2 regions of the Halomonas sp. GD1P12 genome follow, and region 2 is predicted to be linked to the other one. Evidence: predicted binding sites of a transcription regulator. Region 2 holds the regulator's gene; the other holds the start of a gene.

Region 1 (3,412 bases), 360 kb from region 2:
TGCAGCCCATTGCCGAGCAGGTTCAATCTGCCAACACGACCGTCTCTGCCTATGGAGCGCTCAAAAGCGCGGTTTCCACGTTCCAGGATGCCACCCAGGCGTTGAACGATACGTCGTCGTTTGAAAGCCTCACCACCAATGTCGAGGGCGACGGTGTTATCGCCATTGCGTCCAGCGAAGCACAGGCGGGCCGGTACGACGTAGAGGTCGATCAACTGGCAACTGCTGGTAGCCTCGTGACAGAGCGTTTGGATAGCGCTGACGAAAGTGTTGTCAGCGGTGAGCAGACGCTCAGCTTCGCACTGACTGAAGGCAGTATGCCCGAGATCACGATCGCCGATGGCAGTTCGCTTGAAGACATTCGAGACGCCATCAACGATCAAGGCGGCGGTCAGGTGACTGCCTCTATCATCAACGACGGGCAAGGGTATCGGCTCTCGGTCATGTCGAGCGAGACCGGCGCTGATGCCAGTATCGAAAGTACCAATTTCTCGACCATTCTATCCGGTGATGTCACCACCTCGGACACTCAGGTCGTGCAAAAGGGACAGAACGCGGCATTCAACGTCAACGGTATCGATATCGTCAGTGCCTCCAACCAGGTCGAGGGCGCCATTCAAGGAATGACCTTGACGCTCACGGAGGCTGGTACTTCGAGTACCATCAAGGTCGAGCAGGATAATGAAGCACTGCGTGAGAACGTGAATACCTTTGTGGAAAGCTTCAACACGCTCAAGAGCACCTTGAATACCTTGACCAACTTCGATGTGGAAACGGGCCAGTCGGGAGGCTTGAACGCTGACGCGACCACACGAGCCGTCGAGCGCGAGCTCCGTCAGGCTATTAGCGGTATGACCGGCGGTGACGGCTTCAACGTACTGTCCGACGTCGGCATTTCATTGCAAACCGACGGTACGCTAAAGGTCGATGACGAAAAGCTGGATAACGTCATTGCCACCCAGCCGGACAGGCTGGCCCAATTTTTCGCAGGGAGCAGCGAAGGAGGCGGCATGGCCGGACAAATCAATACGTCTCTTGAGCGCCTGGTAGGCGATGGCGGCCGCCTTGATACGGCCAAAGAAAATGCAGAAAGCCGCGTCGAGTCGCTACAGGAGCGCTATAGCCGAACCGAAGAGCGCATCGGGCAAACCGTCGAGCGTTATCGTGTTCAGTTTCAAGCAATGGATAGCATGGTGGCGCAAATGAATCAGACGGGTGCCTATCTCGAACAGCAGTTGGGAATGCTGGCCCAAACCAACCAGAGCTAGGCCCAGCTCTCACGGACAGGAAATGCCCAGCTACAACGCTGGGCTTTTTTTAGAGGTATCTTTTGAAGGTACCTAAAGTTCGTTATCACCCCGCCGATAAACAAGGTAATCAACCCATACTCTTTGCTACTTATTACTCGAGGATTTAACCCATGGCATCAATCTCCGCGCTTGGTGTAGGTTCCGGGTTGGACTTGAACGGTCTGGTGGATCAGCTCAAAGCCGCTGAGCGCCAGAAGCTTACCCCCGTTTTACAGCAGCAAAGTGCTCAAAAGACCAAAATTTCGGCCTATGGGCGTCTTGAGTCGGCGATGGACCGGGTCAATACCTCGGTCAAGGCGCTAAACGATGCCTCGACCTTCAAACAGCAAAAAAGCACGGTAACCGGCAGTGGCGTTCTGGCCACGGCGGGTGAGAAGGCCAACCCTGGGCGCTTTGAAATTAGCGTGTCTCAGCTGGCTCGTGCCGGCAGCGCGGCGTCCAATAGTGTGGCGCTGGATCAGGAGCTCACTGCTACTGATACGAAATTGAAGCTCAATTTCGGCGCGGGCACTACGCAGACGAGCCTTGACGTCGATATCAAGGCAGGCAGCACGCTAGCCCAGGTACGCGATCAGATCAATGCAAATAAGGAGTCGGGTGTTACCGCCTCGCTTGTCAACGATGGCACCGGATACCGTTTGGCGCTCAGCTCAAAGGAAACCGGCAAGGACGCCTCGCTCACAGGGTTTTCTGGTCTCGATGGGCTTGCCATGGATAGCACGACGGTGCGGTTAGGCCAGGACGCCGCACTCAACGTCAACGGCATCGCGATCACCAGTAAAACCAACCGCGTCGAAGGTGCGATCGAGGGGGTAACGCTCGATCTCACCGCCGTGTCGGAATCCCCCGCCACCCTGGTGATCGAGCGAGACAACGACTCCTTGAAAGAGGCGATCAATAACTTCGTCAGTAACTACAACGAAATGAAATCGACCGTAGAGCGCATGACCAAGTTCAACGGCGAAGGCGAGATCTCGGGCGAGCTGATAGGTGACCGTACCGTACGCACTATCGAAAACCGCTTGAGTCGTGACGTGAGCGACAGCTTGGCGGGCGGCGATATCACGCGGCTGTCTGAAATCGGAATCTCAATTGATGAGCGCGGGCGCTTGAAGGTCGACGAAGAAAAGCTCGATGCCGCTGTTGCCAACGACCCTGAAGGCCTATCTGCCTTCTTCGCTGGTGACAGCAAGGAAGCAGGCTTTGCAGGGCGCCTCAGCACAACATTGACGACCATTACCTCAGAAGATGGCCTCATTAAAAGCTCGGTCACCAGTGCAGAACAGCGAATCGAGAGTCTCGATAAGCGCAAGGAGCGCATGGAAGCCAGCATCGAGCGCAACGTGGAGCGCTATCGTAAGCAGTTTGCCCAGCTCGATGGCATGATTGCGCAGATGAACTCCATGAGCAGCTACCTGGGCCAGCAGTTCGATATGCTGAGCAATATGCAGAAGTAGTAAACCTTGCTATCAAACGAAACGGTGCTAATACGCTCTCGTTCGTAACGACAATTTATTTTATCAGCGGGGCCGTAAGGCCCCGTTATAGTTTCAAGGCCAAATTTTCATAAAAAAGTGGGTAAATGAGCTAAAGGATCGCCCCGCTTCGCCGTTAATTATAACAACGGCGATGCAAGCGCCGATTTATAGGCCTCTCTTGGGCCACTAAACACAGAGGATTACCCCATGTCCGTCATCAATACCAACATCACTTCCATGATCGGCCAGAACAACCTGAGCAAGTCCCAGGGCATGCTGGCTCAGGCGCAGGAGCGTCTTTCTTCCGGCCTGCGTATCAACAGCGCCTCCGACGACGCAGCAGGTCAGGCGATCGCCAACAAGATGACCGCCCAGATCAAGGGTATGGATCAGGCGAGCCGTAACGCCAGCGACGGTATCTCGCTCGTTCAAACCATGGAAGGCGGCCTGGACCAGATCAACGACAACCTGCAGCGTATTCGTGAACTGGCGGTACAGGGTGCTAACGACACTAACACCGCCGATGACCGCGCGGCGATCACCACCGAGATCAACGAGCGTATCGCTGAGATCGACCGCGTAGCGGGCAGCAACAACTTCAACGGCACTAACCTGTTGTCAAGC
Region 2 (3,412 bases):
CGCTTGACCTGGGTCAGCCGGGTCAGCGGAAGCCAGCGGGTATACTGGCAGGGCGAGCGCTACGCCATGGCCGCGCTGTTTGACGAGGCGACCCTGGGCCACCAGGTGCCCGTGCGCTTTCGCGGTCAGTCGCTTTCGCTCTACAGCGCCCACGCCGAGGTTACCGACGTCGCGGGCCGGCGGCTGCTCGCCTGGCGCGGCGAACTGCGCGACCCGGAAACATCGCGGCGGGTCGCCAAGCGCTATTGGCTCACGCCGGCGCGGCTGGGGAGCGAGGCGCTGTCGCTTTTGATCACCCAGCTGCAAAGTGAAGGCACGGTAGCGCTGACCAAACGCGTTTGGCGCGCGCTCAAGGAGTCGGACGGCGGCGAGGTCAGCGCTGAGCTACGGCTCTTGATGGCCAGCGGCGTAGCGTGCGTGGCCACCCACCTGGACAGCGCCGAGGACGAAGAGGCCCAGGCGTTGCAGCAGGATTTACTGCGCCTTTTGGGTAGCCCGCGCAAGCGCCGCGATAGCGCGCTGGCGGACGCGATCATGCACTTTCTAATGACCCGCGACGCGATCCGTCAGTTTGGCAGCGTCAGCCGCGAGACCTTTGCATGAGCGGCCAGGACCAGGCCGCGGGGCTGCGCCAGTGGGCGAACCTGCGCACCGGCCAGTCGGCCGGCGCGCAAGGCGACGACGATGTGCGGCAGGCTCAGGCGTTGGAGGCGAGCGAAGCCAACGCGCACACTGTCGATGCGCCCGTCGCGGACGCGCATGTCGCCAACGCGCACGTCGCAGACGCGCATGCCACCAACGCGCACGTCGCCAAAATACCGCTCGCCGTGGTCGGGCTTGGGTCGAAGCAGCGCGAGCCGGTGATCGCGCGCCTCGACGAGTGGTCGCGGCTTGGCCGGCGCTGGGCGGCAACGCCAGAGAGCTGGGAGGTCGTGCCGGTGGACGCCGATGCGCCGCTCCAGGCGCTCTGCGCGCGCTACTCGCGCTGGGCGCTGTGGGTGCGAAGCGACGCCGAGGCGTTCGCCGCCATGTACCGCACGCTGCGCCTGGTCAGCGAACACCAGGGGCCCAAACGGCTGTTGGCGCTGCATGAGCCGGGCCTGCCCCGCGCCGGGCTGCTCGAGAATCTGCGCGCGGCGGCGGCGGCGTACCTGGGGATCGAACTGCTGCTTTTGGCCAGGTAGGCCATACTGAGTGAGCCACTATGGTTAGGTTATGCTAATGAGAAACGTCATTCTCGCAGCGCTGAGTGGGGTGGTGGCCAGCGGGCTTTCGCTGTCGGCCCTGGCGGGCGGGGGCAGCTGGAGTGTCGATACGACCGGGCTGATGGTCGCGATGAGCGACCGGGCAAGTGCCAGCCAGGCGCTCGCGCCGCCGCCCAGTGCCGAGATTCATCAGGGGCGCATCGAGCGCGTCAACTGGCGCTTCGAAGCGCCGCCGGGGGCCGATATCCATGCCTGGCTTTGCCACCCGGAGCGCTGCGTCGCCCTCGACGGCCAGCGCGGCAGTGCCACCGGCCTTGCCGGGCTCAATGCCGGCGCGCCGCTCGAGTTTCGTTTCGCGTTGGGGCGTGGCCAGCCGCCGGTGAGGGTGAGAGGGCTTCAAGTGATTGTGAACTATCAGTGACCAGCGATTAGCCAGGGGCACGCCGATGTATACAGCAAAGGGAAGAATCCAACACAGCGATATGGTCAACCAGCACATGCCGCTGGTGCGTCGCCAGGCGCTGGCGTTGCAAGTTCGTTTGCCGGCCAGCATCGAGCTCGACGATCTGATCCAGGCCGGCATGGTAGGGCTTTTAGAGGCGCTGGGGCGTTTTGATGCCGCCCAGGGGGCGAGCTTCGCCACCTTTGCTAGCCAGCGAATTCGCGGCGCAATGGTCGATGAGCTGCGCACCCGGGACTGGCTGCCGCGCAGCGTACGCCGCTCGGCCCGGGCCATGGACGAGTCCGTGCGCCGGCTGGAGCAAAGCCTTGGCCGCCCCCCGGAAGAGAGCGAGATCGCCCGCGATTTGGACATGCCAATTAACGAGTACCAGCAGCTTCTGGCGGACACCAATAGTGGCCATCTGCTGCCTTTTGAGGAGCTTCTGGAGGAGGGCGGCGAGCCGATTCAGGAGTCGCTGAACGCGCCTTTCGAGGAGCTACTGGACGGCCAGCAGCGCGAAACCTTGATTGCCGCGATCGAGGCGCTGCCGGAGCGCGAAAAGCTGTTGATGGCGCTTTACTACCAGGAAGAGCTCAACCTCAAGGAGGTGGGCGCGGTGCTGGGCGTCACCGAGTCGCGCGTGTCGCAGCTACACAGCCAGGCCATCAGCCGTTTGCGGGCGCGTCTGCACGAGCCGGACTAAACCTTTTCACTGTCAACCCCAACCGGCGAGGAGCCGTCGATGAACCCCTCTACCCTGATTGGAATAGGCGCCAGCATCCTCTTGCTAGTGAGCGTGCTGTTCTTTACCGCAGAGTCCGCGGCAAGCTTCATCAACCTGCCCGGGCTTGCCATCGTCATCACCGGCACGCTGGCGGCGACCTTCATCAGCTATCCGCTCAAGGAAGTGGTGCGCGTGGTACGCCTGGTGGGGCTGGTATTTCGCCGCGAGAATACCTATGTGCGCGACGACATCGACGAGCTGGTCTCCATGGCCAGGCTCTGGTTCAAGGGCGACGTGCGCGCAGTGGAGCGCGAGCTCGAACACACCCGCAACCCGTTTTTGCGCACCGGCATCCAGCTCGTCATCGCCAACACCAAGGAAGACGAGATCTTTGACATGCTGCGCTGGCGTATCGCCAGGCTCAAGGCCCGCGAGCACGCCGAGGCGCAGATCTTTCGCACCATGGCGACCTACGCGCCGGCGTTTGGCATGATCGGTACCCTGGTGGGGCTGGTCAACATGCTCGAAGTCATGGACGCCGGGGATCTCGAGGTGATCGGCCCGCGCATGGCGGTGGCGCTTCTCACCACCTTCTACGGCATCCTGCTGGCGAACCTGGTGTTCAAGCCGGTGGCGGTGAAGCTCGAGCGGCGCACCGAGGAGCGCTTGATCACCATGAACATGGTGCTCGAAGGCATTTCGCTGATCACCAAGCGCCGGCTGCCGTCGTTCATCGAAGAGACGCTGAACTCGTTCGTGGCCAACTACCACGACGAGATCAACGATCCCCACGTGAAGCCGCGCCCGGGCAGCGGCGTCGCGGCGAAAGGCTAGCGCCATGCTCAATTGTGACGCCCGCCACGCGCTGGAATCGCCCTTTACCGGCGGCGAAGGCGAGGAGGGGTGGCTGACCAGCTACCTCGACGTATTGACGCTTCTGATCACGCTGTTCGTGCTGCTGCTGGCACTGACGCCGGCGGGTAGCGGCGGCGAGGCATCAAACGAAGGCCAGGGCCTTCAGCCGCTCTCCTCGGGAATCTT

Evidence for each region. The regulator FliA, encoded in region 2, starts transcription of late flagellar genes. The targets are predictions, from matches to a motif close to CTAAAGTTNNNNNNNNNNCNGCCGATA.
Region 1: the regulator FliA is predicted to act here: its motif matches at 1,341-1,367, upstream of fliD (flagellar filament capping protein FliD).

Annotation. Positions count from the first base shown of each region.
Region 1 covers NZ_CP107007.1:493,056-496,467, forward strand. The annotation lists gene fliD (flagellar filament capping protein FliD) at 1-1,268, shown strand, start outside; gene fliD (flagellar filament capping protein FliD) at 1,421-2,767, shown strand; gene OCT39_RS02380 (flagellin) at 2,996-3,412, shown strand, end outside.
Region 2 covers NZ_CP107007.1:133,077-136,488, forward strand. The annotation lists gene flhF (flagellar biosynthesis protein FlhF) at 1-603, shown strand, start outside; gene OCT39_RS00610 (hypothetical protein) at 687-1,184, shown strand; gene OCT39_RS00615 (flagellar protein FlhE) at 1,222-1,626, shown strand; gene OCT39_RS00620 (RNA polymerase sigma factor FliA) at 1,652-2,350, shown strand; gene OCT39_RS00625 (motility protein A) at 2,390-3,205, shown strand; gene OCT39_RS00630 (flagellar motor protein MotB) at 3,210-3,412, shown strand, end outside.